Regions from separate parts of the Thermocoleostomius sinensis A174 genome, predicted to be linked through region 1. Evidence: riboswitches for the same ligand, from Rfam matches in the RefSeq annotation. Region 1 holds a riboswitch; the other holds the start of a gene.

Region 1 (16,408 bases):
GAAACCCAATCGGAGATTTTAGCTGGACAGCAATACTACTGTACGCAACAGCAGCAGAATGATAAAACTCGCCGCGTTTTAGAAAAAGCCTTCGGTACTGAGTGGGCCGATCGCTATATGACTACCGTACTGTTTGATGTACCCGAGCCGGAAGCGCGATGACCCCAATCCATGTGGTTGGCATTGGTCTAGACGGTGTAGATGGGTTGTCTGCACCAGTTAAGCACCTGCTGCAACAAGCTACATTCCTAATCGGAAGCGATCGCCATCTCAGTTATCTTTCCGATTATGCAGGTGAGCGGTGGGTGTTGGGCGACTTCCGTCAAGCGATTCAACACATCAAGGAACAATTACAAATCTCTAACGATTGTCCTGAACAACCGCCTCTGATGGTGATTTTGACCTCTGGTGATCCGCTATTTTTTGGGCTGGGGCGGTTGCTGCTCGCAGAATTGCCGGCAGAACAACTAACGTTTCATCCTCACCTTAGTTCAGTCCAGCTAGCCTTTAGTCGGGTAAAAGTAGCGTGGCAAGATGCGCAGATTATCAGTGCACACGGACGATCGTTGGATGAACTGTCCCGGGTGCTCCAACAAGGTGCGGAAAAAATTGCCATTTTGACCGATAAAACCAATACCCCCCAAGCGATCGCCCGTCTCTTGTTCGCGTTGAATTTACCCTGGGCTTACCAGCTTTGGGTCTGTGAAAATTTGGGTGGCAATGATGAGCAGGTTCGTTGCTTCCGTCCAGAAGCTGTGGTAGATGAGAGCTTTGCGCCCTTGAACGTAGTAATTCTGCTACGCGATGCCAGTGCACTGGCTGCAACGTTAGACTCACTTCCTGCCCTGGGCATTGCCGACCATCAGTTTCTTAGTTTTCCCGATCGCCCAGGGTTAATGACGAAACGAGAGGTGCGGCTGCTGGTGTTGGGCGAGTTGAAATTGCAGCCTCATCAAACCATTTGGGATATTGGGGCAGGAACCGGATCGGTGTCGATCGAAATGGCTCGATTATTTCCTAGCTCGCAAATTTATGCCGTTGAACAAACGGCGATCGGGATTTCGTTGATTCAGCAAAATAGCCAGCGGTTTAACGTTCAAAACATTACCAGTGTGCACGGCTCTGCGCCAACTGTCCTAGAAGATCTTCCGCAACCCGATCGAATTTTTATTGGCGGCAGCAGCGGCAAACTTCATGAAATTTTGCATCAATGTAGCCAGCGACTACATATCTCTGGCACGATTGTTGTTGCCCTGGCAACGTTGGAGCATTTGACGGTGGCCCTCAATTGGTTACAGACGGCTCCTGCCTGGGAGGCTCAATGGTTACAAGTGCAACTGTCTCGATCGATTCCGATTGCTACCTTGACGCGCTTTCAACCTCTCAACCCCGTGACACTGCTAACGATACGCCGCCGTCCATAACCCGATTCCGGTCAGCAATAGAAACCCTAATCCCATCACCCCTGCTAATGGGTGATTATCAAATCCTGTGAGCCACTTTGCGGTTTGATTCGAGTAATGCACTAGATGCCAGCGATCGCAACTGGCTAGAGTCCAAATCCATCCGGCATGAAGCCCGATCGCTAGTCCTAATTGTCCCTGATCTGCCCAACGAGCCAACGAAAGCACCATTCCCATCAGCCAAAGCCCAGGCAACTGCGGCAGAATTTTACGTCCGTCCCACACCCAATGCAGCATGGCAAACAACACACTGACACTTGTTGCTGCAACCCAAGGAGCATAATCTTGCTGAAGCTGGTTCCACAAGAATCCTCGAAACACGAGTTCCTCGATCGTGCTGACCCACAGTCCCAGTCCCACGATCGCCACCAAGGCAAGAGACTCAGACTGGACTGCTCCAATTTCTGTCAAGTCTTCTGGTTCAATTGGCAAATCTGTTGATACCATAGCGTCCGATCGCCCCAGCTTTACCCAGCCAAACTGTTGTTGTAGAAAGAATAGCCCCCCTAATCCAACCGTCCCTATAACTGCCCCAACACCAAAGGATACCAGCGTGGAAGGTTGCCCAAGTCCATAGGTTGTCCAGAACGCCCGTTTAAAGCCCGAAACAACCCAAATGGCGACGGGTGCAACGGCATAAAGCGAGACAACTAAAGGAATCTTGTGATTAGCAGTTGCTGAAGGCTGCAAGGGATTCCATTTCAAGACAACTGCTAGGATTGCTGCCAACGGTAGCCAAACTACCATCCAAACCAAGAAAAAAAGCAGTAACTTGGTCAGGGCTGGAACTTGGGTAGAAGCCGGAAACAAGGATAGCAAATCACAACTCGAACGAAGAGAGCAATAGAAAGTCGGTAACAAGTCGTTTAGCACTTAGCACTCTCCGAGCAAGGCGGTTCAAGGATAGATAGAACTACCTAATTGTACTGTCTCAAAATTCAGGGGTACACTTTGAATACTCAGAACTAAGCTAAAAAGCAATAATTACTTCGTCTACTCTGAATCGACTCTCATCGGAATGTCCGCTGTTTCACAGAAGTAATACTGCCTACATACTTTCATGCATAATTATTTGAATAAATGGAATGCTATTCCTCGTCCTCATCTACAAAGCCATTACGATCGCTGTCAATCTGAATCAGGTGGATATGCTTGTAGCCTAACTTGATTTCAAATTCATCGCCTGGCTTCAAACCCATTTTCTCGGTATAAGTAGAACCGATAACGATTTGACCATTTTTGTGTACGCTGACCCGATAAGTTGGCTCACGACCCCGACCATCTTTCGCTCCCTCGGCGTCTAGCGTTGTTCCCTTTGCTTCCAACAACGCCTCAAAAAAATCCGCTAAATTGACTCGCGTTTGATTATTTTTTCCAACAGTATAGTACCCGCAACGCCTTGCCTTTTCTCGTCGGGGTAAATGAGAAAGTTCCTTTACCTTTTGAAGGAGTGCTTTCCCAGTTAATGGAGTCGGCGTGGATTCAGTCATTGTTTCCAGGAATTCCTTACAGCTTTTAAGGGTAGTTAGGAAGTGAGATTCATCCAGTTCATCTCATCTATCTGAATATAACTTTAAACCTATTTATTTCAAAGACGACTAGTAGGAATTAGATTATGAAGTTTAGTAATTGGATGTCCCGATTTTGATCGAGCAGAGAAGTTGCTAGACGAAATTAAAGGCTTCCAATTACTAAATTGGTCTGAGAAACTACCAATTGAGTCTGTTATTTGAGAGTTACTGTTTATGATTACAATTTCTTGGCTGTTGTGTATTGATATTAAGGTAGGTATACATGAATTTTGCCAACTGTCAACCGAAAAGCTGAATGTTTAGCTTGCCAACGCGCATGAATCGGTGCTACTCAAAAAGCCCAAGGCAATTTTAACTACCAATAGTGCCGTAATTTGTTGACTAAACAAGTTACATTTGATGCAATCTTGTCTACGCAGAAAGCCATTAGGGTGATTGAGATGCTTGACTGAACAAGCTATTTTTATCTCTAATACGATTTCTGAAAGAATTCCGTAAACTCTGAGCACTCTGTACGCTTGGATTAGACTAGAAGATAAGTCAGCATTTCGCTTCAAATGTATGCAAGTTTTGTTTAAAGTCGTTCGGCAAGCCTCCAACTCTACTTCTTACACGCAGTCTTATCAACTGGACGTTGAGCCAGGCAACACTATTTTGGACTGCCTCAATCGAATTAAATGGGAACAAGATGGTAGTTTAGCGTTTCGGAAAAATTGTCGAAATACGATTTGTGGCAGTTGTTCCATGCGGATCAATGGTCGATCGGCGTTAGCCTGCAAAGAAAATGTCGGTAGTGAAATCGCCCGGTTGCAATCTATTGCTGCTTCGGTTAGTGAAAAATTCCCTACTTCAAATACTCAAACTGCTCCTATCCCCACTATTACCATTGCTCCGATGGGAAATATGCCTGTGATCAAAGATCTGGTTGTGGATATGTCAAGCTTTTGGGATAATCTGCAAGCCGTTGATCCCTACGTCAGTACTTCGGCCCGGCACGTGCCCGAACGAGAGTTCTTGCAATCTCCTGAAGAGCGCGATCGCCTGAACCAAACGGGAAACTGTATCTTGTGTGGCGCGTGCTATTCCGACTGTAATGCCCGCGAAGTCAATCCAGACTTTGTAGGGCCACACGCGCTGGCTAAAGCCTATCGTATGGTGGCAGACAACCGAGATGCCCAAACCGCCGATCGCCTGACCCATTATAACGAAGGCACAAGAGGCGTGTGGGGCTGTACCCGTTGCTATTTCTGCAACGCGGTTTGTCCAATGGACGTGGCTCCCATGGATCAAATTGGCAAAATTAAGCAGGAAATTCTCGATCGCACTTCCTCAATTCAGTCCGATCCTCAGGCTGAGCCAACCAGTCGCTCGGTACGGCATCGCAAAGTATTGGTTGAGTTGGTGAAAGAGGGTGGCTGGATCGACGAGCGCCGCTTTGGGTTGAAGGTGGTGGGTAATTCCTTTCGTGATTTGAAGGGTGTGTTTAGTTTAGCGCCGCTGGGTCTGCGCATGATAGTCAAAGGCAAGTTTCCGCTCCGCTTTGAACCCTCAGAAGGCACTGACGAAGTACGATCGCTCATTGAATCTGTGGAACAGGCAGAATCTGAAACCTAATAAGCCCTCAACTGTTGTTTGATGAAAGCTGTTTCTGGGAACTCTACCAGTAGTTCACCAGAAAACTTATGGGTAGACGGATTGTAGGCATGATCACTTCCTATCAAGGTGTGAATCAAAGTGATTGGTTATGGCAGCAAACTCCCAACCCTTTCGGCGTTTGGAAAACTATTCAAATTTTGAAAAATGCACCCAAACCTGATGTTTTGCTGCTCTACCAGTATGATTTTTTTCGGCAGTCTACTCGGCGGAAAAGTTGGCTCGATCGCTTGCAACCACCCCAGTTGGAAACGGTTTCATTAAGCGCTACCGAATTACGTGGTGTCCCCAGGGAGCGAGCGATCTATTTGTTGCGAGAACCGCCATTAGAAGAAATTTTGCACAAAAACAAAATTAATTATGAGGCTGCTAAATCCTACTGTGGCTATGTTTTCGGCCCCGATGATAGTGCTCCTACGCCCGATTACATGCCTGCGATTTGGTATCACGCCAACTCATTTCGAGAGCTTGAGCAACTACCCGTTCCAGAAAAACCCAAACGCTGTAGTTGGATTACATCGGGCATCAACCGCACCAAAAACCACCGCCAGCGCCTTGCGTTTTTGCAGCAATTGCAGCAAATCGAACTTGATGTGGATCTCTACGGTCGGGGTTTACCCAGTGGGGCAAGAAGCAATGGCGAACTAAAAAATAAATGGTATGGCATGGCTCCGTATTACTACAATCTAGCGATCGAAAACTATGCCGACAACGATTGGTACGTCAGTGAAAAGCTATGGGATTCGTTGCTGGCTTGGTGTTTACCCATTTACTACGGTGGTTCAGCCGCCGATCGACTGTTGCCACCTGGAAGTTTTCTGCGCTTGCCCAGCCTTGACGAGAAAGGAGTTGCCTACATTCAAGAAGTCATTACATCTCCAGAAACCTGGTATCAGGCAAAAGATGCCATCGCCGAAGCACGACAAATTATCCTGCACAAGCTCAATCTCTTGAACTGGCTGTCAGAATTCGTTGAAAAGTACTTTTAGGCAATGTGACATTACCTTGTGAAAGGGGAAGTAGGGAGAGGCAATGGGAAATAGGGAACGAAGCGATAGATTCTGCACCAACCCCCGACTCCCGACTCCCAACTCCCGACTCCCAACTCCCGACTCCCATGAATGGAATCTGCACCCTTGCCAACGATCAGGTTTATAACCAACTCGTAGCCCTGCTCAATAGCATTGAAGCCGTTGTAGGAGCAACCATCCCTGTTTGCGTTTATCCTTATGACGATCGCACCGATCGCATTGCAGCCGAAATTGCTCGGCGTCCCAATGTGCAGCTTTACAATGATCGCCTCTCGATTCAGCACTGGGATCAGTTTGTGCGGGATGTTTGGGACGCGCATCCCACCGCTAGACAATGGTGGGGCAAGCTTGACCCAACTGTATATTACCGAGTTGGAACCCATCGTCGCTTTTGTGCGTTTGATGGCCCGTTCGAGCGCTTCCTTTATCTGGATGCCGACACGCTGTTGATGAGTTCACCAGAGTTCATCTTTCAGCAGCTAGACCAGACCGATTGGGCAGTTTACGACTTTCAATTTAAAGATCCTAGCCACGTTTACAATCTCTCTTCACCCCGACTCACTCAGTTATTTTCGAGCGATCGGCTGCAAACGGAGATTTTTTGTTCTGGTTTCTACGCTACCAAGCGCCACATATTTACGGCAGAGCAACAAGCATGGCTGCTGTCAGAGTTACGAGCGGGCGATGCGGAAATCCTGTATCCGATGGCTCCTGATCAAACGTTGCTAAATTATATGGTAATGAAATCAGGCATTAAACTCTGCAACTTGGCGCTGAAGCTACCACCCGAGCAGCGAACGGGCTGTTGCATTACCTCGGATAAGTTCACCGAGCATGATCGAATTCTGTACGACCAAGGCAATCCGTTGACCTACATTCACTACATCGGGTTAACGTCTAGCCTCGTGAACCGGGTCTGTAGCGGCGAAAATCTTGACTTTCCCTACCGTGATCTGTTCTTGCACTATCGCTATTTGCACGAACCAGAGCAACACCCTGTTTTTTCTCAAAAACCCAGGGCCTACAATGCATCGCCGAGCCTACAGAAGCGCTTGTTTCGGAAGTTGGGTTTGGCTCGAAATTAGACTATCTCAAGGAGAACTGGTATGAATCGCGGTATCTACATCACCGCCAACGATCGCGCCACAGAGCAATCGATCGCCCTACTGAAAAGCATTCGGGTTTATGATGCTGAGACGCCCGTTGTGCTGATTCCCTATGACGAGCACTATCACCATGTCGCCGATGTGTTAGCTCATCAATTTGGGGTAACGGTTTATGAAGATTTGGAGTTCATCGATCGGTTATCGCGTCAGCTATATGACATTTTTGGGGAGGGATTTTTTGCCCGCCCTAATCAATTCCGCAAGCAAGCCTGCTGGTTTGGACCCTTCGAGGAATTCATTTATATCGACACGGATATCGTGGTCTTTGAAAAAATCATTGACAACCTGAATTACCTGACCGAGTACGACTTTATCTGTGCCGACTACCAGCACGCAGGCGGGATCGCCAACGTTTTTACGCCGAAGGTACTAGAGGCAGGGGTTTTGACTGAGCAAGAGTGTGGCGATATTTTCAACGGCGGCTTTTGGGGATCGAAGCAGCATCGCATCTCTGAGTCCGATCTCTACTCTATTTTTCAAGAGTGTGCCGCCCATCCCGACTATTTTGATTTTTCTCAGAAAACCTCCGATCAGCCCATCATGAATTACATGGTGTTGAAACAGATTCCCAAACGCTTCAATATTGTCCGCCGACCCGGCAAAGCGCCCGGAAACTGGGCAGGCAGTCCCCATTTTCAAATACAGGGCGATCGGCTTTTTGATCCTAAAGTGAATCAACCTTTACAATATTTGCACTGGGCTGGAATGCGGATTCAGCCCGGTTGCCCCTATTGGGAAATATGGGAACACTACCGCTACTTAGGTGAAGAGAAACCACCGATTGGTGCTCAACCCACGGGTCAGACCCCCGTCTGGCGGAAAACACTCGACCAAATCAAATTAAAAATCAAAGCATATTAAGGATTAGGGATAAGGACAGAACAGACAGGACTGCAACCTTCATTTATCTATCACTTTTATCTCTGACCCTTAGAGGGTGTTTGAAAAGATTTGAGGTGTCAAATTTATGCCAACCGCCTCACCATAATCCGAATCATGGCAAGGTAGATCAAGGTTTCTGATGTCTCTGGTAATAATTCATAGTCTCTGACCAACCGTCTGCATCCCATTAGCCAACCAAAAGTTCGTTCTACCACCCACCTCTTTTTGAGCAAGCTAAAGCCTTTGGTTTGCTCAGGTCGCAGTACAACTTGCACAATCCAACGACAAACATCCATCACCCACATCAGAAAAGGGGCGCCATCGAACCCGCCGTCTACCCAAATGGTGATTAAGCGTGAAACCTTTTTCTTCATCCGTTTGACTCGTTTGAGGACACGTTTGCCCCCTTCGCGTTCCCCCAGGTTTGCCGCACTCACAAACACCCGCAAAACCAGTCCTAACGTATCCACCGTTAAAAATCGTTTGCGTCCTGTAATCAGCTTGCCTCCATCAAAGCCAACTTGTTGATGAACTCCTGCTGCACTCTTGATGCTTTGGCTATCGATGATCGCTTCTGATGGACTAGGATAGCGTTGCGCATCGATGCGAACCCACTGGTGCAACTGGTCATGAATGGAAATCCAGGTGCCGTCCAATCGCCAGTTGCGGAAGTACGTGTACACCGTCTGCCAGGCTGGGAAATCACCAGGTAAAGAACGCCAACGACAGCCTTCAACCAGAACATAGAGCATGGCATTGAGCACCTCCCACAGGTCAACGCTGCGAGGACGACCACCTGGCTTTGCTGCTGGAATTAATTCACTCAAAACCTCATATTGGGCGCGGGTTAGGTTACTGGGATATGCTTTACTCATCTGACTCACTCAGGGCTGTAGATATTTGCTATTCGCAGCCTACACTGAGTGAGCTTTTTTACGACCTTCCTGGCTTCTCAAACACCCTCTTAGCCTGATATCAGGGCACTCGATTCATCATGGTCAACAACCCTTGCTGTCCTAACAACAGTTCCCTTGCCAAACTTAAAATTCCTACCCAAATAATGGGCGAGATATCGACTCCTCCGATCGGAGGAACCAACTTGCGGGTAGGACTCAAGAAGGGTTCAGTCGGAACTGCGACAACGTTGAAGGGAAAGCGCTGAAGATCTGCTTGAGGATACCAAGTCAAGACAATCCGAAAGATGAACAGAAAAATCATGATCCCTAGCACGAGAGCCAGAATCCAGGTTGCGATCGATATGGCAGGCATATTTTAAGCTTTGTAACTGTGCTGTCTCATATTTTATCGCTGGTTGTGCGAAGCATGAATTCAATCATTATCCTTACTTGGCGGGCTGTAAAGTCATCAGTTCCAGATTGCTTTTCTGATTCATCTTTTCAAAGGTTTAACAGACCGATAAGATGATTAATGAATAACTCGCCTGAACCTACGGATAAAGTTCTATGACACCCTCTCTTGCTAATTTCCTTTACAGCTTGCTGGCTGGTGTTGTTGTTGTGGTCATTCCTGTTGTGGTGGGTCTCGTCTTCATTAGTCAGAAAGATAAGATCCAGCGCGGCTCATAACTCAGTCATATATTGCTCTGTGAATTTGTCCAGTGAATAGGTGTGACACCCTTTAGTCTTGACACAATTGCTTGACAAGCCTGTCTCCATAATAGCTAGGATAAAGTTGGCGACCCTAATGTGGTAGAGCGACAGCTTGTCCTAGCCATTTTTGTATCATTGGTATCAACGAATGTGGTTTTACCCAAGTATCACCTTATAAGTAGATAGAGGACAGCTTAAATAAAGCAGCATATAGAGTAGCATCAATCTAAATTTCAGACCTTCAGGCTCGATCGATTTCTGTCGGATCTGATTGATCAGAATCAATTTCTCACGATTTCATTAAAAATCCTGCTAGAGATTTGATGCCCAGAGTCGTTAACATAGGGACATAACATCGGAGAACGGTAATGGTAAACGTTGGACTTAACTGGGCTAGCTTTCTAGGCATTGCCCTGGCGCTAGGAGGGGCAGGCTTATATGCTCTAAGAACCATGCGTCCGGGGTTGGCTCGCGATCAGGATATCGTATTTGCGGCAATTGCTCTCCTGTGTGGCGGTATCTTGTTCTTCCAAGGTTGGCGGCTTGACCCGATTCTGCAATTTGCTCAAACTTTGTCTGTGGCTTCAGCTATCTGGTTTGCTTATGAAGCGGTTCGTTTGAGAGGAATTGCTACGGAGCAGGCGAAACGGAATACTCCTGTTGTCGATGAGGAGCGCCCTGTCAGCCGAGTTTACCGTGCAGAACTAGATGATTATCCTCCACTAGATGAACGCGATCGGTTCCCGGTGAATCGTCGAATTCGGGGAACTCGTGAAGAGGTTCGCCCCCGCGATGATTATGACGATACCCGTCGCTCAACACCTCGGCGTGGCAGCGAACGTCCCAGCCTCAGCGATCGCCCTCGTCGCCCTCGTTCGTCCCGATCTTCCAGTTTGCCTCCCGATCGCTCGGAACGTACTTGGGATGACGATTCAAGTGAGCAGTCGTTTCGTCGTGAAGTGATTCGACCCAGTAGCGCTAGCGACGATCAGCCGACTCGCCCCAAGCGCAGCCGTCCGTCTGAGGCATCCCGTCGCCGCAGTTCAGACTACGCTGCCTCTGATTATGTTGATTATCAGCCAGTGGATCGCTCTGACGATTGGAGCTAGGGTGTTGGCTAGTAACCGCTGATCATGCCGATCGTACAAGCTCACGGTGGATTTGATGTTTAGGAGTAGGGGCGTTCGGTTAGCGTCCCTACTTTGTTTTTTTAGTAGAGTTGTTTAACTACAAGGTGAAGCTATCAATTTTTTATGGAATTTGAGCTAGTCTATTTAATTCTCAATAGGCAGGGTGGAACTCCAAAAATATTAACAATTTCAACATTGACATCTCTGGTTGATAGTAAGCAGAAATAGAGAAAGGCTTTGCTTGGGATTGACGTGAGAATCGGCATTCAATGAATGCAATGCAAATAGGGCTTGTCGATGGCAATCACAGCAATCTTTTGTTTACGCATGTTTACGCAAGATCCCTGAAGCAAACCCTCTGTGTCATCCAACGAGCGAGTGAAGGTTGCGAGTTCAGTGTGAATTCTCAACGAACGTCCAAAACGCGAACTGGTGCGATCGTGCCTGTGTATTTCTATGTAAAGGGCTTTGTACTGTACCTATCAACAAGTGGTGAGCATGACTATCAATTTTTTTCGGTTAGCGTCCTCTAGCTTAGCTGTTGCCGGAACGGCTCTTGGTTTAATAGGACTGAACGCTTTTATACCGCTAGAGGTTTTTACGCTGAAATTAGGAACTCGACAAGCAATTGCTCAGACCAACATAACCGATGATCCAGAAGAGGGGGTGAATGTTCGCGTCTACCAAGCAGCTAGCCCGGCGGTGGTGGCGATCGAAACTGCAACAGGCAGTGGCAGTGGTAGCATTATTCGCCCCGATGGGCTGGTGTTGACAAATGCCCATGTGGTGACAGGGTCAGAAACTGTGACGGTCAAACTTGCCGATGGTCGAGAATTTGAAGGGACGGTCATTGGCTATGGAGAGGGAGGACTGGACTTGGCCGCCGTTCGTATTGTCAGCAACGAACGCAATTTTCCAACCGTGCGAGTTGCCGATCCAGAAGCGGTGGCGGTTGGTCAGCGGGCGTTTGCGATTGGCAGTCCGTTTGGCTTTCAAGGCACATTCACCACAGGCATTGTCAGCCGATTAGATCGCAATCGCGGGTTAATTCAAACCGATGCCGCCATTAATCCTGGAAATTCTGGTGGTCCATTGCTCAATAGTCGCGGAGAATTGATTGGAGTCAACAGCGCCATTCTGTCCCCTGGTGCGGGAGCTGGCAATGTGGGAATTGGGTTTGCCATTGCTACGGATCGCGTAGATTCGTTTCTGGTTGCCGTTGAAGAAGGGCGAGCCCCCACGGCTCCCCAACAATCTCCCCTGTTAGCGGGTGGAGCCGCTGCTGAACGGTTGGCCCTCAACAACGAACCGATCGAAGTGAAAGGAAAGCTGGATGAGGAAAGTAACGTTCTCCCTAGCGATAATAGCTACTTCAACGCCTACACCTTCGAGGGCGATGCTGGACAACGGGTTATTATCGAAATGAATAGCCAGGAATTTAACTCCTATTTGATTTTGCTCTCGCCAGAAGGAAACAATGTTGCTCAAGCAGGTACGGACAATGGGGCCAGAGATTCGCGGATCGAGGTGACGCTACCAACCGAAGGCATTTATACCATTTTGGCGAATACCTATTCCGCTGGTGAAACCGGAGAGTACACACTAGCCCTCTCTACCACTGGCTTAAGCCCAATTTTGCTGAAGGAAGAGGGACGGTTAGGGCCAGAGTCGCAGGTGCTTCGAGCCGATGGGACATTCTACCAAGAACATACCTTCCAAGGACAAGCAGGACAGAGTGTGACGATTGTGATGGAGAGCGAAGATTTTGATACCTATCTGATTTTGCTCGGTCCAAATGAACAGGTGATTGGACAAAATGACGATGCGTCGGCTGGAACGCTCAACTCGGTGTTGACCGTCACATTACCGGTCACTGGAACGTACCGAATTATTGCCAATGCCTATGAACGCACCGGGCAAGGGGCCTATACCGTGACCGTTCGCTGACCGAGCCTGATTGCTTCACGGCTAAAATAGCGCTGTACCTCTGGCTACAACCTTGTTCTATGTCTGTTTTTTAAGTTGCTTTCGCTGAGTTGCTTTAACGTCTTATGAGTTTTCAAGTCCTCCGTCTCGCATCGTCGGGTCTGATTGTTGTGGGCACAACCCTGGGGCTAACTCTATTTAACGCGATGTCTCCGGTGGAGTGGTTCAGTGTATCTGGGTTTGGCCGATCTGCGCCTCGCGTTGCACTAGCCCAAGATGCAGAAACAGTTTATGCCGAAGTTAGTCCGGCAGTTGTCTCGATCGAATCCGACAGTGCGACGGGGAGTGGCACGTTGATTCGCTCGGATGGGTTGGTGCTAACCAATGCCCATGTGGTTGGAGATGCCCGATCGGTGACAGTGATTTTAGCGGACGGCACTCAGTATGTGGGCGAGGTGATTGGCTATGGAGAAACGGGTCTCGATTTAGCGGTAGTTCGTCTGCAAGGAGACGATTCCTTTCCAACCGTCCGCATTGCTGAACCAGGGTCTGTCCGCACGGGGCAACAGGTGTTTGCAATCGGTAATCCCTTCGGACGTTTCCAAGGCTCCATCACGCAGGGAATTGTGAGCCGTATCGATCGGGAACAAGGATTGATCCAAACAGACGCTTCGATCAATCCAGGCAACTCCGGGGGGCCATTGTTGAACAACCGAGGGGAATTAATTGGTGTCAACACGGCTATTTATGCTCCACGAGGATCGGCCGGAAATATCGGCATCGGCTTTGCTATTCCGATCGAACAAATTCAACCCTTTTTAGCGGCTGTTAACCAAGGGGCTGCCCCACGAACTGCTCAACAGCAAACCCCATTTGTTGAAGAACGCACTGTACAACCCTTAACGCTCAATAGCCAGATTCAAGGCAGGTTAGATGACAACAGTGGTATTCTGCCAGCCGATAATAGCTACTTCAATGCCTATTCATTCGCGGGTAGGGCAGGACAGCAAGTGGTCATCCATATGAGTAGCAGCGAATTGAATCCGTATTTGATTTTGTTATCTCCTACCGGAACCGCTTTGGCTCAAGATGACGACAGTGGTGGCGGCCGTAATTCCCGCCTCAGTGTGACATTGCCAGATGATGGCACGTATTTGATTTTAGCTAATTCGTATGCTGCTGGAGAACAAGGTAATTATCAGCTAGAACTGTCAACTATTGCCACAAACCCTCAACCAACAGTCGCAATTCTTCAAACGGAAGGTCTCCTCGGTAGTAGTTCACCGAAGCTGGAAGATGGCAGTTTATACGAGGAGCATAGCTTTCAAGGAAACGCCGGTCAAACCGTTACCATTTCCCTAGAAAGCAGTGACTTTGATACCTACTTAATTTTGCTAGGGCCCAACGATCAAGTCATTGGTGAGAACGATGATGCTGCTTCCAATACACTCAACTCCACTTTGACCATCACCCTCCCGGTGACGGGAACCTATCGTATCATTGCCAATGCCTATGACTCGGAGGGACAAGGGCGCTATGTTTTAACTGTTCGGTAAGGGAGCAGTGTGGTGAACGCGAAGCAGAGGCGTTGAAACTGCATTAACTTGCTTTGTGTCAATTCCGTAACTTTGCATTAGTCCGCCCTGACCATGCTAATCTCTTAAGGTAACGTCGGTTCTGATGGGGAACAGCCATCAGACGCAAGGGGGAAAGTTCGGTGCAAATCCGGCGCTGTCCCGCAACTGTGATGAGATGTTTCCTCTCTGAGTCAGGATGCCCGCCGATCGCAAATCCATCCCTTTTCATCTGCGAGGTACGGATGAACCAACATTCTGGCTTTTCTAGATTAATCCGCTGCGATCGTCCCTTCAAGCAAGCAGGGCTTCTAATATTTCTAATCATCGCCAGTTTTTTGTTCAGCAACTCTCCTACACTAGCTCACCACGCAATGGGAGAGAGAGTTCCCGCCAATTTCGTTGAAGGCTTTCTGTCAGGTCTGGCTCATCCTGTGATTGGCGCCGATCATTTTGCATTTATTGTGTCTGTTGGATTACTAGCTGCGATTAGTTGTCAAGGAATCAAGATTCCGATCGCTTTTGTGCTGTCAACAGTAGCAGGAGCCGTGTTCCACTTGATGCAAATCACATTACCAGCGGCTGAGCTTTTCATTTCTGGATCGGTGCTGCTATTTGGTATTTTTCTGACCCTGAAGCAGCAGCCCAATAGCTGGGTTTTAACTGGATTAGCTGCAATCTGTGGATTGTTTCATGGCTATGCCTACGGAGAATCTATCTTTGGTGCAGAAATGACGCCGCTGGTTGCCTACCTGGCAGGCTTCACTGTGATTCAACTCGCAGTGGCTATTGCCGCTTTTTTCATTGGTAAAGCGGTTCTCAAGCAAGCCACTGAACTGCCTAATTTGCCGCTTCGGTTTGCTGGGTTTGTCATTTGTGGCGTAGGTATTGCTTTTCTATCGACCCTAATTGTTGAAACGATTTTCTCAGCATTGTGACAAATTGAAAGTGAGGGATTTTAGATAGTGGCTGTAAGCAAAGGATGGTACGTCAGTTTGATTGCAATCGGCAGCGTTAGTAACTTGATCTATCCTCACGTGCCACTAGTTAGTTTTGCTACTCTGGCGGGAGTAACCCTCCGTCGCAACCAGGCGATCGTAGCGATGGTGTGCATTTGGTTCGTCAATCAGCTTGTTGGTTTCACGATTCGACAGTATCCACTGAATGCGATCGTGCTGCTGTGGGGCTTGACGATGGGCTTAGGAAGTATTCTGGTTGCCTTGATCGCTTCAATGCGCCCAATGTTTAGTTATCACGGTTGGGTAGGACAACTCCTGTGGCTAGGAGTAGCGCTGCTGCTGGGGTTCACTGTTTACCAAAGCAGCACCCTGCTAGTCCATCAATGGGTGGGAATGCACGGTTTGACGGTCGATGTTCTCCTGCGCATCTTTGTACGTGATGGAATGTGGACGATCGGTCTCTATGCAATTTACTACGCTATTCACAAAGTCTTCCGATTAAACTATCAGCAACGATTGAAAAGCCGATAAATCAGTAATCAACTCTCACAAAAATCTAAGTATCTTAATCTTTCAACGTCCATTCGTTCAAGAAATGTATAAAATCCGACAAATTCGTTATTGAATGGCTACACTAAAGCTACTAGCTAGAGAGAAATGAGACGTGTTGGAGTCAATTTTCTCGAGCCATGAAAGTTGTTGCTAGTTACTACCAAACTGAAAGGAGATACTGAAGATATTGGCACTTCAGGTGTCAGTCATCAGCATCAACAATCTAATTGTGCCCGATTGCACAAGTAGATCTTGCATTGCTTGAAATACAAATTATTTATCAACCCTGATCTAACTCAATACGCTGCTTATTGCACGATTGCTTCCTTGCTTGACATTAGCTTATTCAAGCTTGATGGCTCTGCTTTTGCTGTTAATCAGAAAAAGGTTTCTTATGAAAGAAATTATATCCTGCACTTCATCTTGCACCTCTTAATTGATTGTTTTTGTCTAATTTGCATTGTTGTGTAGTTATAGCCTTTCTTAAAAACTACTGATCGCCGAAGAGAATTGCTCTTCTAAAGAAGATGATAGGAACTAAAACCACCAAACCTGTTTCGCCTGATTCTCTTACTGTGAGATTGGGGCGAACCTTACCTTCCTTGTTGAACGAAGCTTCTCTTCAAGTTCCCAACCCTCATGCGTTTAATCAGTGGACTGAATCAGGATGGCAATCGTTGTCGAATCAAGCCTTTCAAACGGCAGTCGAATCGCTGGCGGTTGGCTTGCTAGAGTTGGGGTTGCAGAAAGGCGATCGAGTAGCGTTATTGATGCACAGCGATGTTAATTTTTGCGTGGCTGATTTAGGTTGCTTGCTTGCAAACCTAGTTGATGTCCCGATTGATCTAACTCAGACCCTTGAACATATTATTTTCGTACTGGATCACAGTGAAGCGCGAGTGCTGATTGTTTCTAATTTAGATTTATTGC
Region 2 (16,408 bases), 430 kb from region 1:
TTCTGTGCGGGCACCCGAGCCAAACCGAATGCGTGTTGGAAACTGATAGGTATGAATCGTATGCAAATCAACAGTGGCTGACACAATAGTACAAAAGTGCGACTCAACGGCTATGTGTCTCAGTGTAGAACGGGAGTTGCCAAGAGGTGCGCATTATTAACTAAACAGAATAATTCCCGTGAGGGAAGGGTTCTAAGCCACATGGCTAATTGCGCGACGCTCCCATCCAGATCTTGTCTGGGTCGGGCAATTGCTCAACTTGGGCATCAAACCATGCTGCAAACTGTTCTTGCAATAAGCGTTCTCGCATTGTCTCGTCTAGAGTGGCTGGAATCACTCGTTCAACTCTCACAATTATTTGTGACTCGCCAAAGGCGACAGGAGGTTGCACTTCTCCAATTGGTCGAGTGTAGAGAAATTCGCGCAGCCCAACTGGCAGTTTCCCAAATTCGATCGGCCCAATCACTCCACCTACTGGACCCTGAGAATACAAGCGGGCCACCTCTGCAAAGGACTGTTCTCCTTCGTGAATGCGAAAGAATAGCTCACTGGCCATATCTCGGTTTTCAACTTGAATCACAGAATAAATGATTTGATCGAGTTGATCTTTACGCTTAAGAAAATACGACTCTAATCGATGTCCCCACATTTGTTGCTTAAATTTGTCAATTCTTAAACGGCGCGTTGCAAGGCGCTCGACTTGAGTTTGGTCTAGACCATAATGCCATAACCAAGTTTGGAGTTCCGTATCTGATGCCAATTGCCGCTGTTGGGAAAACTCTGCACAGGCAGCGGCTGTTTCTTCAGGCGTACATTCAATGGTGGCAATCGCGCGATCGATAATGCTCTCGCAAATAACTTGAGGAATAATTTGATAATGAGTCAGTAGCGAGACTAGTTCTTCAGCAGTGATGGTGCGATTATCAATTTGAAGCGTGGTAGACATAGCGGCGATCGGAGATAAGAACTTGATAAATAAACAGGTTGTGAGGATTTCAAACTTCCACTAGAGTCCTTTAGGACTTTGGACAAAGAGAGTCCAGACAGCGGCGAAGAAAACCTAAAAGTATTGTCTAGTAATATGACCTAATCATTGATCTAGCAATACTTTTAGGCTGTTTACGAGGTAGTTTTTGCGTTGGGAATTAGACCCCGATTACAGCAGTCAATTCCCGCTGCGTTGAGTGAAACTCGACTTAAGCGTAAGTCGTGGTGAAATGATCGAAGTTGAGGGTATAACCTGTGCTACCGCTGTATTGATAGACTTGGAGGAAGTAATTACCAGACAAATCGGTGCGAATGCTATCGCTCAATGTACCACCCCGCGTCGAGCTACCCACGACTTCACCCGAGTCCACGATGCCGTTGTTGTTGTTATCACGAATCAGACGAATGTCTGCGTCGTTGCTGAGACCTGTTAGGTTAATATTAACGCCAGCATAGAATCCCAACGAGAACGAGTAAACGTCGGCTGTATTGTAATTGCTGATCGAACCGCCATAGTTTCGATCGCTGGTCAGCGCTCCAACATTGACTTCTCTTGACAACAAGTTACTCGGACGAGCCGTGGAAATATCCAGATCGTAATAAACAGCAGTACCACTATAGCGATACACCTGAGCCAAGTAACGACCGCCAGATAAACCACTCACGTTTACCGAGTCATCAGAAGTACCACCGCGAGCCGAACCGGTGATGTAAGTATCGCTAGCATCTACAACACCGTTATAGTTGTTGTCACGATATAAGCGAATATCAGCATCACCGTAACGGATATTGTGCAGATTCAGGTTGATATTTTGATTGGAGCCAAATACATCAAACGAAAAGACATCTGTAGGATCGGTAGTGGTTACGCTATAGCTGTTACGGCTGATCGGAGTGGTACCAGCAGTTCCAACATAGTAATTAGCCATTTGAGTGTTCCTTTTAGATAGAAATAGGTTTTCGATCGTTCCAAAAACTATCGTGATAAAAGTAGCTTTGGAGTGTAGAGAATGTTAAGTGCTTTGTCTTGAAGCTCTTTCTTTCTCTTCTTTTACTGTGCCAAATATTAGAGTCTGATAACAGTACCCGGTCGGGTACTTTTGGGTAAGCTCCTTCAATAAAGCAAGCAGCATCTTTATTTATCAGGGATCAGAACATGTTTTATGCAGCCTGCCCGATGGAGTGCTGAGGCAAGTGCAACAGGATTTTCCTTGCGTGCCGCCACCCTGGCATTCATCCTTTGTTGGTATTGGATTGCCGTATCCGCTCTCGTCTTCCTGCCCCTGCTCTCAATCTTTACCAGCAATCCTATCGATCGCCAAAATGAATGATAGCCCCTACAGTAAACTGTAGAGGCTACTTGCTTGGATTGACCCTAGGTCAGATCTTTAACCTAACGTGCCTTGCACTGGTTCTCGTCTATCCATAGTTGAATGAGTGATTTGATCTTTAAATAATCTATCTAAAGAGGTAGCTAAGCTAATCAACTTTCCATCTGAGGTACTACTCTGAAATCATATTTGTGGTTGATTGAGTGGTTGATTGAGTTGATTGAATCGTATTCACCTGAACTGAATCTGATGAAAGTGGCTGTGTAGCCGAGGTCTGCGGTACAGGTAGCAGAACTGAGTGGATGGGAGCGTCTGTGATGAGGACACCAACCAGAACACCGAGTAGGGCAACCAAGGAAACTTCGGCGATCGCTTGATGAAGAGGTTTGACCATAGTGGCGTTGACTTTCAGGGATGCTCCCATTCTGTCAGACCAACTTTTCAAGCAATAGCCTCAACCAAGCAACTTGATTGAAGATTGTTAATTCAGTAAAAATTTCCCTAGCTTATGCAATGCAGCTAGGTGTCTTGGTAAAGTGTTCGGTATAGTGAATCTGTTCGACTGGGGTCGATTGAAGTCGCTTGGTAGTTGACTTTAATTGGACTGACTCAATGCGCTGATTTCAACAGGTGAAGGGGGTAGAACCACGAGTAGATTGTTCCGAATTAAGGCAGGACGCTCTTTGTAAGGAACATGTCCGGTAGGGTGAAACAGGTATTGCTGACTAAATTGCAATAAATCCGCAACTGATCGTCCCGGAGAAAGATTGCTTAAAATAAAGGTCAGCTTATTAGCAGCGGCAAACGCTACCATGCAAGAGCGGCTACACGATCCCATGCATCGCACAGGTTGCAGACGCATCACGTTACCGTCAGCGGTTTCTAGGTTTTGTGTTTTAAGTTCTTGCTGAAGCCGATCGAACAAGTCCTGTCCTCCAGCGTTAGCCGTTGAGTTGTCTTTAGAAGAACGGCAAAGCGTACAAACAAATAGTGTGTGTTGAGTCATTGGTGAACCAGATGTTGATCAATTAGTTGGTACACAACGAATAGTAACCGTTGGTCATCAGGGTTGAGTAAAGAGTGAACTTCCATTCTGCTGTTATCTATCTTGCTTGCATCTTCTGTACAAGTAATTGCACTGTTTCAATCGCGTTTAATTGCGCAACTTTTTGTGACAATCGTCGATTTCTAAAAACATCTCACTAATGTCACTTATCGATATCAACTGTGATCATTAGGCAAATGGAAGCAGCAAGCCAGAAAAGTTATTCCCAAGCCTCAAAAAATCAGTCACCTCATCAACGTGCTGATTTTATACAACTATCCTGAAACTCAATCGAATTACCTGAAGCTAAAACCCGATCGCTCCTGAATTAGACAGACTTCTAACTCTGATTTTTAGTACAATTCTTAGTACAAAATTAAGCATCACCCGTGCCTCGCAGATGAAAAACATCAACCAATTGGCGGGCATCCTGACTCAGAAGCATATAGTTTGAAAATACGATTCAAACATTTTATTCTTCATCACAGTTGCGGGACAGCGCCGGACTTACACCAGACTTTCCCCCTTGCGTCTGATGGCTGTTTCCCATCAGAACCAATTGCTACCTGATACTAACATGCCCTTGATAAACTAATAGACAAACCATAAAAGTTGACCAAAGGTTAAACCAATCAAGACACTAAACACTTGAAACACTTGTTAATATTAAAACTCGTTTTCGCTGTTAGGTTGCGCAGTATAGCGACCCCTCCCAACCTCCCCTCGTTAACGGGAGGAGCCGCAGGCAGTGGGGTGAATTTCATGCAGCACAAATTCGATGCAGCATGAAAAAATAGAGTTAATAATTAGAAACGCGAAAAAAGGGGTGCTGCCCTTCTGCACCCCCGGTTGAATCATGCACTAAATTCAATCACTGTTGTAACGATTACATTAAGCCAAGCTGGGAAAGAATTCCTTGACCGGTGATGAATTCAGTCGCTAAACCGATTGCAAAACCCAGCATAGCTAAGCGGCCATTCCAAGTTTCAGCAAACCGTGTAAAACCGAACTTTGGCTCTTGCGTTTCCATAGTGCTTAAACCTCGCTTGAGATCAACCTTGTGTAACTAAATTTTACATAAATTCAAAAAAGGTTGCAAGTTGCTCGCTTGCCATATTTTGTGAACTTTTCGCTTGAAGCCCCCTGTTGCACAGTTCAGCCTGACGAAAAAATGCCAATTGTTCGTCTGCTGGGCGATCGGGCACTAAGTGATGGTTGAAATCGTCTGTCACCTAGTCCGAATTATGTGATTTGGATCACGTCAAGGAGCACTAATTTTTTCTGGCTCTTAAATCTAGCGCAACTGGTTGTGGCAAGACATTGCCCAGTGTCACTAAACAAAACTCCTCGTTGATTTGGTGCTTGATTGGGATAACACCTATGGTTCGTATAGTTCGACTCTTCAAATTAACCGCTGGTTATCAAACAACCAAAATGGCAGCCCTTACTGTCATGCTAATGTTGGGTGTGCTTCACACTGAATTAAGTTTGGCGACAGAACGGCTACAGCCCATGCCATCGCTCGCGTCAACCTCCAGAATTCGTCAGTCCCATACTTCGTGCGACCGGTTGCCCCATCACCTTGCTAACCGAGTTCGCCGCGACTTGGCCCGTCAGTTACAAATTCCACGTCGGCGATTAAGCATTGTTGATTATCGTCGGCAAGTATGGTCGGATGGGTGTTTAGAGTTGGCGACTCCTGGCGAATTTTGTACCCAAGCGATCGTTCCGGGTTGGCGAATTGAACTGACAGACGGCACGCAAAGATGGGTCTATCACGCCGACGAAACAGGGCAAACGCTGCGATTGCAGTCTCACTCAACAACAACCGATGAAACCATGCTGCCAGATACAGTAGCCGATCGCATCCTGAAAGTGGCTGCCCAAGAGTCTGGTTTGTCTGTGGCAGAGCTTAAACTCGTGGAGGCCCAACCTCGCCTATGGGATGGATGTTTGGGAATGGCGCCTCCAAATGGGGTTTGTACGCAGATTGCCATCGATGGCTGGCAGGCGATCGTGACTAGCCCAACGGAAAGCTGGGTCTATCACAGTGATGGTACTGGGTCAGATGTGCGCTTCAATGCCACAGCTAGCCCCATAACTGGTGCGATCGGTCTCTCGTTTATTCCGGCTGAAGAACTGTTTTATCCCGGCAACAACGTTGTGTTTCAAATGACGACCAAGGACGGGCTTTCGGGAACAGCCAGTAAAATGCTGCTGTTGGAAAATGGGCAAGTAGTACAGTTTGTCGAGGAGCAAGGAGTGGAGACTGTGACTGAACTGGCTCGACTTTCTCCGCGACAAGTGCAAGTGTTTGATCAGCAATTACAACAGTATAGTTTTAGCCATTTCAACGGTCTTTACTATGGCTCACCTATAGCCGATACTCGGACAATTACAGTGATGGGCAGAGGTGGTACGGTCCGATACGCTGATACGGCGATCGATCAGTTACCATCAGCGTTACAGCGTGTCATCCAAGCTTGGGAGCAACTGATTGCAGCAAATCTGCCTGAATGATGCGATGAACTTTTGTTTCTACGCTTACCGTCATGATGAATGCTAATTTAGAGCAATTTGCCAGTGATAACTACTCTGGCATGTGTCCAGAAGTGTTGGAGTATATGCTGCAAGCGAATCAAGGTCATGCTCCAGCCTATGGCAACGACAGTTGGACTCAGAAAGCCGCTGATTTGTTTCGAGAATTGTTTGAAACAGATTGCGAAGTTTTCTTTGTCTTTAATGGAACGGCTGCCAATTCTCTATCGTTAGCGGCTTTGTGCCAGTCCTATCACAGCGTCATTTGTCATGAAATGGCCCATATTGAAACCGATGAGTGCGGCGCACCGGAGTTTGCTTCTAATGGCTCTAAATTGCTGCTAGGAAAAGGACAAAACGGCAAGCTCACGGCTGAGGCAATCGAAACGATCGTCACTAAACGCAATGATATCCACTATCCTAAACCCAAGGTCATCAGCCTAACGCAGGCAACAGAAGTCGGTACGTTGTATACGATCGATGAACTATTGGCAATTCATGAGATTGCTCAAAAACACCACCTGCGAATTCACATGGATGGGGCCCGCTTTGCCAATGCGGTGGTCGCTATGAATAAAACTCCGGCTGAATTGACCTGGAAGAGTGGCGTGGATGTGTTGTGTTTTTGCGGCACGAAAAACGGCATGGCAATGGGCGAGGCAATTATTTTCTTTAATCGGCAACTAGCAGAGGATTTTGACTACCGCTGTAAGCAAGCCGGACAACTGGCTTCAAAAATGCGCTTCATTTCGGCTCCATGGCTGGGACTACTGGAAACCGGAGCATGGTTTCGCAATGCCAGTCATGCGAATCAATGTGCAGCCTATTTGGAAAATCAGCTATTGACGATCGAGGGCATTGAACTCATGTTTCCTCGCCAAGCCAATGCTGTCTTTATTAAGCTGCCAGAATCTGTGATTCAAGCACTGTATACCAAGGGGTGGCAATTCTACACATTCATTGGGGCAGAAGGAGTGCGACTGATGTGTTCTTGGAACTCCACCCAGGAGAGAATCGATCAACTGGTGGCAGACATTCGCGAGCAACTGGAAAGCACTCAATTGCGATCGGTTCGGCAAACCCTCACATCGGGACAGTAACCTTCCCTATTCAAACGTAAAGGCAAAACGGTAGGATGTAGCTGTATTCCATTTGCAAACAAAATAAGTGCATCAGGAGGACAGATGCAATCGTCTGATACGGACAAGCGTAAGTTATTATCAGCCGCTGCCCACGGTTCTATTTTTATTAGCGCCTTGGTGGCTTCGATCGGCATTCCCATTGCTATTTTGTTTGTTTCAGAAGATGGGGTTGTCAAGGAAAATGCCAAAGAGGCCATCAACTTTCATATTAATGTTTGGGTGTATGGAGCCATTATTGCAGCCCTCTCCTTCCTAACGTTGGGGCTACTTGGTTTCATCCTTGGTCCAATTTGGTTTCTGTATCATTGGGGCTTGTCGCTTTGGGGTGTGTTTCATTGCCTCAATAACCCTGATCAACCATTCCGCTATCCCTTTATCTTTCGATTGGTGTAGCGTCTGACTCGTTCATCTGGCGGATTTGTTGAATAGACCTTCATTCGGCATTGCAGTGCAAACGTCTTTCGCCGACTCTGGTAAACCAATTAGCGGGCGGGTTGAGATTTGTCTGTCAACCAAAGTTTCAACCAAAGTTTGATAGCGTTTGGGTAGTTTTAAATAGCAGATACTGGCTCACTAAGATATCTTTGCCCCCTCATCTCCCGACTCCTGCTCCTAGATAGGGCAACGGAGAGTCGAAATGATTGAGGGTTTTTTTTAACGTCCTTCTCCTGCTCGGAGAGAGGGGAATCGAGGTTTGTCAGTTGGTCAGCGATCAGATAGTCGCCGATTGTGTAATACGTAATATAAATGGCGAAGTACTTCTCGAGTAGGACAACTTGAAGCCACAGATGATTGTCATTTAGATTGGCTTTGAACCGAGTTGCAAAACGGGCGATCGCAACTTAAAAAACCGCTGCACCCTAGCCATTGAGACGACTTCGTTGCGCAAAATCAGTGCACTAGATCATATTTATTTTGAGCAAGAATTACCCTGAAAATTAGCGTTCAACCAACGCTTCGATCGTCATGCAAATTAACAAAATATATTTGGATTTAAAGATAGGATGAATTCAAATAGAAGAATTCAAGAATAATTATTTTTATTTTTTCAATACTTTCTAATTTTGAAATGTTCATTGAATGCAGAGGGGAAATTATGATTACGTCAGATATCTACAACATTGAAGTCAAGCCGGATACTCGGAACCACAAAGGCTTTTTCGTTCGAGATACTCTTTACACACTGGTAGGGATTGAACAGTCAGGATGGGCACTAATTTGTCAGGACAAAACCACCTGCCACTATGTTGACCCCGATTGCTTGCAGGAGGTGGATACTGCGCTAAGCGAATAATAATTCGGTGAATAAACTAAGTTTTGAAAACTAAGTCGATCGATTGCAAAGTTGATTGCTCAAACAATCCTAGCGTTGTGAAATCGCTGATGCGACTTGGTTTTCCTCTGTCTTGTAAAGGAAAACTATCAAGCGGTTGCGCCAAGCCATTCTAGTAATGATGAAGATCATTACAGGTTGTCCCACATCGCCCTAGCGCGTCACCTCATTGCTGTTTGTTGGATTTGGAGCAGGAGGATTTGTACTGGGAGACAGGGCTGGATCGGGGGATGGTGGTAGGTTGGCAGGACTAGTGTGAATGGAGCTATTCACCGGGCTGCTGATGGTCTGATTCAAGTACTCGTAAGCAGCAGCGCTGATTTGATACACCAATTCATAGGCACGAGCATCATTGTGAGGACGTTTCACCATGACGCTAATGGCGTAGCGCCGACCGTTGGGCATGTCTACTAAACCCGCATCACCTGCCAGCGACCCAATATCTCCAGTTTTATGGGCGATCGACGCGCCATCCCCCAGTCCGGCTGGCAACAGCGAATTGTTGACTGTCTGCTCCATAATATTCAGCAGCCGATCGCGCGATTTCATTGAAACCAATTCTCCTTCGCTGACGCGGGCAATTAAATTCGACAGTTCTTTTGGTGAAAGCGTATTCGTTCCTTCTAAATCCGGCAACAGGTTATGGAGGACAGTTTGTTGTAAGCCCCATTCTTGAAAGCGCTGATTCAATACACGGATGCCGCCCAACCGCCGAATCAGCATATTGGTGGCTGTATTGTCACTAATAACGATCATATTGATCGCCGTTTCCAAGGCTGAATATTGGGTCCCTACTCCGGCAAACTGCATATCTCCCGATCCGCTGGCTAGGTCACCTTCTTGAAGCGTTAGCATTTCATCCAGACGAATTTTCCCAGCGTCAACCTCTTGAAAGAAAGCAACCAAAATTGGGACTTTGATCATACTGGCGGCGGCGAAAGTTTGATCTCCGTTGAGGCTAAAGTAGTCTCCTGAATCGAGATCCACCACAAACACACCAGGGGTCAAATCTGGCAAATCGCGGGTCAGGGCGGCGACTTTAATGCCCAGTCCGTCCATTTCACGACCCAACTCTAACCGCGATAAATACTCAGACTGACTAGTGGCTCCAACAAGCTGAACGTCTGTAGCTGTCTGCAAGTTGTCGGCAGCCGCTTGGCTAATTTGTCCTGATTGACTAGACGGATTTGAGATAGAAAGCACTGTTCCGACGATCGCCCACACCCCCACACCCAATATGACCAAGCGCATTCCTTGAGTAAAGGCCGCCAGCGAAAACGAACGGCGTGCGGTAGCATTGGCTGTTTGATGAGGTTTCCTACTGCGAGGAGCCAGAGCAATATTTCCCTTACCCGACTGGCGATCGCCGCGACCGCTTGGTCTGCTTCTGATGCGCTGAACTCGGCGGGGTAACGCCTGACCCTGATGAGAAACGCGAGGATTGGAGATAGGCGGCATTGCCGCAGAATGTATTCCGTCCAATGGAACAACACGATCGTAGGGTGCCTGTGTAGACAAGGGCGGTGGTTGAATCCGTTGCGACGGTTTCTCCGGCATCAGAATTCGCTCTCGCCGCGGCTGATGGGGGTCGCGTCTGGGATTGCGCCTGGGTTGAGTTGTGCGTTCACCCAGTGATATCAACCCTAGCAACAGCCGACTCAGCCCAGAGCGCGGCGCGGCTCTGCGTGAACCAGATGGACGGGATGGCGGTTGATGGGAAGACGCCAAGGGACGGGGCGATGAATACCGCGGCCTTGTAACCTGGTTGCCTGATTCCAGCACAGACACTACCTCGTAATAAAAAACTGGGTGTACGCATGGTTGAATAAACTGCCGCACGGTTGATCAAAATCACCTAAAGCCCGCAAAATCAGCTTTTAAGTTGTGCTGGCAAATTATTCCCTTGAAAGTTATCTAAAAATCGATCGCTTGGCCTACTTCGTTGCTAATTTTTAACCATTCGTTTCATGAGAGCAAGAGCAAGGGGCAGGGGCGGGAGTCGGGAGTCGGGAACAGCTTATCTACTTAGCTACGCAGCTACTTTCTATTTATCCTGATATCTTTGCTCTTCATCCTTTTTCCTGCTCTCGCTTTTTCTAATCGCCCACTCTACTTGGCTCAAGATGCCGCGCAACAAAGCCATTTCGGTGGGTGAAGGATAAGCCCGATTCAGCAATTGCCGAAACTTTTCCATGCGGCTGGCGACGGTGTGTGGATACAAGTAACCAATGGTTAACAACAGGGATTCAAGGTGCTGATAGAAACCTTCCAGCACATCTAGGGAGGCTAGGTTAGTGGTAGATGGGGCCAAGGACGCAGAAGGAACGATCGTCTTTTCTGTGATTGTCCTGTCTGTTTCAGTCAGATTCTCACGAGTGGCCGATAGATGCAATTCATAGCAACAGATGGCAACAGCCTGCGCCAAGTTGAGAGAAGTATAGTCTGGGCTGGTGGGAATGTAAACCAATCGCTGAGCATAGTTTAATTCTTCGTTGGTTAAGCCTCGATCTTCGCGTCCAAACAGGAGTGCCGCCGGGACAGGACTGGCTGTAATCAGCCAGGATAACGCGCTGCTTGGTGGCTCTAGCGGCAGATTCAGTGTTGTGTGGCGGCGTCCGGTAGTGGCAATGGCTCGCTGACAGCCGTGTAAGGCATCGGGTAAAGTGGGCACAATTTGAGCCGCTTCCAGCACATCGATGGCATGAACGGCCATTTGTCGAGCCTCTGAACTGAAGCGATCGCATTGTGGATTGACCAACACAAGCTGATGGAGTCCCATATTCTTCATGACACGGGCCACCGAGCCAACATTCAACGGCCCGGCTGGTTCGACCAAGACAATCTTCACATCGGCCAATGCCATTACCGCTTCGTTCCTTTGCTACTGCTCAAGGAGTAAGCCTTTCTAAAGGGCTTTGGCTACCCTCAATGCAAGCAATGCCCCAATTGCAGATCATGTCTAATACTACAGGCAGATGTATTTAGAGGTTGTATCTTCAATAATCTAAAGCTAGCGTACTATTGTTACGCCTACATGTATAACCTATAGCGAGTATTGTTGATTATTGGCGATGGGCGAAATAAATGTTGCTCTAATTGAAGATCATGATTTGACGCGGGTTGGTTTAAGAACCGCATTGCAGCGTCAAGAGGGCATTCAGGTGGTGGGCGAGGCTGCAAACGCCACGCAAGGGTTGAAGCTGCTGGAATCGGCTAAACCCGATGTGGCGATCGTGGACATTGGCTTGCCAGATATGGATGGCATTCAGTTAACTCGACAGTTTCGGCAATTTCAGGCTGAACATGAAGACTGTCCCACCAAAGTTTTGATTTTGACCATGCACGACAGCGAAGATTCGGTACTCGCTGCGTTTGCAGCCGGTGCAGATTCCTATTGCATGAAAGATATCAGCATCGATCGGCTACGAGAAGCCTTGCAAGCCACCCATGAGGGCAACTCCTGGATTGATCCCGCCATTGCCAGTATTGTGCTCCGGCAAGTGCGAGTGCCGTCTAAATCTCAGTCAATAGAGTCAAAAACCGTTGCCATTCAGGGCGTTGAGCCAGAATATGAGCAGTTAATTGAAACGGCTCCGTTAACCGAACGAGAGTTGGAAGTGCTGGAGTTGATTGTGGCAGGGTGCAGTAACGCGGCAATTGCAGAGAAGCTATACATCACAGTGGGTACGGTTAAAACTCATGTTCGCAACATTCTCAACAAGCTGTGTGCCGATGACCGAACCCAAGCAGCCGTTTTGGCGCTGCGATCGGGATTAATTGGATAGAAGCCTGCTTCTATTCCTTCATTGCAACTCCACTGAAGCGAGGTGGTATCAATCTTGATCGCCCTCTCCTTGCCCTCATCAAAAATTCCTGACAAAAAATGACCCGATACGCTTGTGCAGACCGATCGAGTTGGTTTATGCTATGGCGATGCTGGTTCTTTCGCAGGACGAGAGGAACGGCTGAACGGCTCAAGGTACTGGCGCTGATTAGGGAAGGTGACGCAACCCTAACCAGCTAACCTAACTTCCTGTATCCACCAGGAGGCTAGGCTGTGTTGATTGTAGACCAGGTGTCTGCGATCGGCACACCTTGCTGATGCATGGTTGGGTGACACCCATGCCTTGGGCCGTTCTTAACCCAATAGAAAACATCAGCAAGGAAACGAAGAGGAATACCACCATGACTGGAGAATGGAATCGCGAATTGCCCGTTCAGGAAAGCGATCGGGTACAGATTTGGATTATCGGAACACGCGACCAAGTGATACATCAGATCAATGAGTTCTATGTGCGCAAGATTGCCACCGACCGAGTGCAGTTTACGCCGATCGTTCCGGCTCCGTTTGCCACAGGCAAGTACATGACCGTGCTGGTGCGGTAGAACGGAACGATGAGTCGATAGGATGATGGAGTGCCTTTCTGTCATCCTCCTTGGTTGACTGACCATTCTTTGCCCCTCATCTCTCAATTCCTTCTCCCACATAAGGCGAAGGGACTTCAACCCTAAAACCCTGGATCGAACGTCCCTCACCTGCTCTGGCTCTGCTTTTGGATATTCAAGCGGCTTACATCTCATCCAACAAGCGATCGAATTAATTTGACTAAGCGATCAATCTCAGACTCTAGCGTAAAGTAGTGCACACAAGCACGGATACAAGGTGGATCAAGAATGGTTCGCAAGAGAAACCCGTGCTGTTCGAGTTCATTGACCAATTCCTGGTGCTTGCCATTGGTCAGTTGAAACGAAACTAGTCCTGCGTCCGGTGGAGCGGTGCGCAAACAGGTCAGTTGTGGAAGTTGGCATAGTTCTTGCCAAAGATAGCGACTTAATTCACGAATGTGATGATATCGAGCAGCGGCTGGCCCCCACTGGTGATGCACGGCGATCGCCGCCTGAAGTCCACCAAACAGTGCATAATCTGATGTCGCCACTTCATAGCGTTTAGCATCCGGTTCATAGCCAGTTGGATGTCCCCACTCATTCTTGGTGACGCTGCGCCAACCCAAAAACGTAGGACGTAAATCTACCATTGCCTCGGGACGCACATATAGCCCCCCAATTCCTGCTGGCCCGCACCACCATTTGTGTCCTGTGAAGGCGTAGAAGTCAACCTCCAATTCTGCTAAATCCAGCGGCAGCACTCCTACCGACTGAGCAGCATCTACTAATAATCGCACTGGGACTTCGGCGCTATGGGCATGACAAACCTGGGCGATTGATTGGAGCGGCAAAACTTGACCTGTATTCCACAAAATATGACTGAGCACCACCAATCGAGTTGTGGGGCACAAATGCGCTTGAATGACCGCAATCGGATCTCCCTGGTTTAAGGTCTCCATTAAGGGACATTGGCTGACTTCCACCCCAAATCGATGCTGAATTTCATTGGCGGCGGCCACAATGCCCGGATGCTCACAATCTGATAGCAGTAGGTGATCGCCCGATCGCCAATCAATCCCCCAAAGCGCAATATTACAACCCACCGAAACATTTTCCGTCAATGCAATGGTGGAGGCTGCCACTCCCAGTTCTGCGGCAATGGCCTCGCGGGTGCGTTTGGCTTCAAGATTAATCCAGCGATTCACCTCCGTGGAAAACGGGCCCGATCGCTGAATATATTCATGCATTTGAGTAATGGCAATCATTGCACCTTGGGGCATGGGCCCCTGTCCTCCATAGTTGAAGTAGGCTTTCTCACTAAGGGCAGGAAATTGTTGCCGATATTGATTGAGTAACGCCAAGTTAGAAGCAGTTTGGGTCATGGGGATAGGCAGCTAGATGGGCACTATATTGCAATAAAACAGGGCAATGTTTGAAAACAAATGAGATTCACCAGTAGAATAAGGATACAAAAGTACATCCCGACTGTGTGGGATTTGCCATGAAAAGCCGACGGCGACGTGTGACTTCTTTCAATCAATCGCCAAAGCTAGCAGGCGCAACTACCTGCTTCATGGTGCTGGGTGCCGATCGACCGCCTGCATGGATTTTTCTTCTGTCTCTCTTCTGTCTCCTTTCTGCCTCATCCTTCCCTATGGAGGACTTTGTCCGTTAGCCCTCACCGGCCGAACTTGACGGAGGCTGAGGGCGACCAACCAGCCTCCCTGCTTTTAATGCCTGGAAATGCACGGCTTTGGTTTCCTGTGCTGCCAGAGGGACACGCGAGCAATTTGTGGGTAACTGATACCATCTTGTTCAATTATCAGCGTTGTCGCCGTCGCGCTTACCTCGATGCGTTTGGCGATCGCCAACATTGTGATTCGCCCAATGACTATCTGTTGAAGTTACGTCAAGATAGCCTAGCTCACCAATCTTTGATTGTAGGTGAAGAACCGGCCTATCGCCCCGATTATCCTAAACAAGATTGGCAGGCCGGTGCGGCTGCAACGATGTCTTTGATGCAGCAAGGCGTCGATCGGATTGTGCAAGGCGTGTTGTATGTTCAACTTGAAAACGGACTGCGATTAGTCAGTTGCCCAGATTTGTTGATCAAGCAACCCGGATACTCTGTGTTGGGCGACTGGACCTATGTGCCAATGGATATTCGTTTGGGCAAACGTCCCAAGGTTGATTATCAAATTGCCGCCACGTTTCATGCCTATGTGTTGACTTGGGTTCAGGATGCTTGGCCAGACGTAAGTTGGTTAATGCTGCGCCAACGCGGAGCCTATGCCGTCAACTTGGTGGAAATGCTGCCGCGAATGCAAGAGATTTTACAAGATTGTGTTGATACATTGCTGCACGAGCAAGAACCCGAATTATTTATTGCTCACAACCGCTGTGATCTTTGCCATTGGCTAAGCCATTGCTACGAACTGGCCCAATCTAATCGCCACCTGTCGCTGTTACCGGGTGTCACGCCGAGTCGCTATGCTTTTCTCAAAGAATTGGGGTTGTTGACGCTCGAAGATCTAGCCACCTGTAATCCTAAAGTTTTAGCACCGCTACCAGGATTTGGCCCCCATGTGGCCCACCGGCTAATTCGTCAAGCACAAGCAACGCTACAGCAGTGTGCTTTGCCTGATGATGGAGGGATGATCGAGTCCTCGACTCCGCTATTATCGACCGCAGAACTGCCAACTGCACCGATCGAACTATATTTTGATATTGAATCGGCTCCAGAACAAAACCTGATCTATTTGCATGGAGTGCTCGTTATCGATCGCCAATCTCAAAGCGAAACGTTTCATGCACTGCTAGCCGAGAACCATTCCGAAGAACGCTTGATTTGGGAACAACTGCTGAATTTGTTTTGGCGCTACCCCACCGCCCCCATTTTTCACTTCTGCCCCTATGAAGTGCAAACCGTGAAGCGCTTGGCAGAGCACTATCGGACCCCGAGTGATTTGATTGAACCGTTGATGTCTCGCTTTGTTGATATTCACGAACGAGTCACTCGCGTTGCCATCTTGCCTGTTGAAAGCTATGCCCTGAAACCGATCGCCCGCTGGGTGGGGTTCGATTGGCGCGATCCAGACGCCAACGGGGCCCAATCCATCTGTTGGTATGCACAGTGGATGGGCACAGGCGATCGTCGCCACCTAGATGCCATTTTGCGCTACAACGAAGATGATTGCCGCGCCACCTATTGGGTGAAAAACTGGCTGGTGGAATTTTGTCAGAGACAACGAAAGTAGGCATGGCTGCATCGAGTTCTGCCTCTAACAGACTCCCCTCCCCCTAGCCTCCCAACTGAGCAAGGGACTTCCGATCTGGCTCCGCTTCTTCTTTTCTGGGAGCAGGGGCTGGGGGATGAGAGGGGCGGAATACAAGGTCAAAGATGGCATCAAATATGGCCGGGTTAATATCAATTGCCTTATCATCCCAACCCCCAACCCTCAATCCCTAAACTAAGATAGAAGAAGGCACGGCAAAGACCGCTATACTGCTCTAAAAGAGTTTTAATTTGTTTTAATTTTAAATCTAAACCTTCCCGTACCAGACCATGACCTCATACGCGACTTCCACTGCTCGATCGGACTTGAGCGAGTTACGACGACTAAAGACGCTATTGCCACCTGAGCTA

The links. Region 1 has a riboswitch for cobalamin ahead of OXH18_RS18210 (HupE/UreJ family protein). Riboswitches for the same ligand answer to the same signal wherever they lie in the genome.
Region 2: it holds a riboswitch for cobalamin, as region 1 does, so the genes downstream of both, OXH18_RS19935 (DUF1636 domain-containing protein) here and OXH18_RS18210 (HupE/UreJ family protein) in region 1, are expected to answer to the same signal.

The regions. Positions count from the first base shown of each region.
Region 1 is NZ_CP113797.1:4,194,718-4,211,125, forward strand. Features, by position in the region: gene OXH18_RS18140 (phycocyanobilin:ferredoxin oxidoreductase) at 1-162, shown strand, start outside; gene cbiE (precorrin-6y C5,15-methyltransferase (decarboxylating) subunit CbiE) at 159-1,424, shown strand; gene OXH18_RS18150 (CPBP family intramembrane glutamic endopeptidase) at 1,401-2,282, opposite strand; gene OXH18_RS18155 (AbrB family transcriptional regulator) at 2,552-2,953, opposite strand; gene OXH18_RS18160 (succinate dehydrogenase/fumarate reductase iron-sulfur subunit) at 3,557-4,609, shown strand; gene OXH18_RS18165 (glycosyltransferase family 10 domain-containing protein) at 4,678-5,637, shown strand; gene OXH18_RS18170 (Npun_R2821/Npun_R2822 family protein) at 5,766-6,764, shown strand; gene OXH18_RS18175 (Npun_R2821/Npun_R2822 family protein) at 6,786-7,706, shown strand; gene OXH18_RS18180 (IS5 family transposase) at 7,811-8,602, opposite strand; gene OXH18_RS18185 (YggT family protein) at 8,703-8,996, opposite strand; gene psbX (photosystem II reaction center X protein) at 9,191-9,313, shown strand; gene OXH18_RS18195 (Ycf66 family protein) at 9,706-10,446, shown strand; gene OXH18_RS18200 (trypsin-like peptidase domain-containing protein) at 10,966-12,414, shown strand; gene OXH18_RS18205 (trypsin-like peptidase domain-containing protein) at 12,519-13,949, shown strand; cobalamin riboswitch at 14,049-14,192, shown strand; gene OXH18_RS18210 (HupE/UreJ family protein) at 14,213-14,905, shown strand; gene OXH18_RS18215 (hypothetical protein) at 14,933-15,457, shown strand; gene OXH18_RS18220 (AMP-dependent synthetase/ligase) at 16,006-16,408, shown strand, end outside.
Region 2 is NZ_CP113797.1:4,625,965-4,642,372, forward strand. Features, by position in the region: gene OXH18_RS19915 (iron-containing alcohol dehydrogenase) at 1-84, opposite strand, end outside; gene OXH18_RS19920 (peptidylprolyl isomerase) at 206-946, opposite strand; gene OXH18_RS19925 (hypothetical protein) at 1,197-1,916, opposite strand; gene OXH18_RS19930 (hypothetical protein) at 2,491-2,712, opposite strand; gene OXH18_RS19935 (DUF1636 domain-containing protein) at 2,914-3,324, opposite strand; cobalamin riboswitch at 3,767-3,938, opposite strand; gene OXH18_RS19940 (chlorophyll a/b-binding protein) at 4,250-4,393, opposite strand; gene OXH18_RS19945 (hypothetical protein) at 4,744-5,883, shown strand; gene OXH18_RS19950 (threonine aldolase family protein) at 5,919-7,001, shown strand; gene OXH18_RS19955 (DUF4870 domain-containing protein) at 7,086-7,436, shown strand; gene OXH18_RS19960 (hypothetical protein) at 8,140-8,337, shown strand; gene OXH18_RS19965 (serine hydrolase) at 8,530-10,104, opposite strand; gene OXH18_RS19970 (RNA methyltransferase) at 10,421-11,239, opposite strand; gene OXH18_RS19975 (response regulator) at 11,448-12,161, shown strand; gene OXH18_RS19980 (hypothetical protein) at 12,562-12,762, shown strand; gene OXH18_RS19985 (aminotransferase class V-fold PLP-dependent enzyme) at 12,954-14,144, opposite strand; gene OXH18_RS19990 (TM0106 family RecB-like putative nuclease) at 14,496-16,019, shown strand; gene OXH18_RS19995 (DUF3318 domain-containing protein) at 16,328-16,408, shown strand, end outside.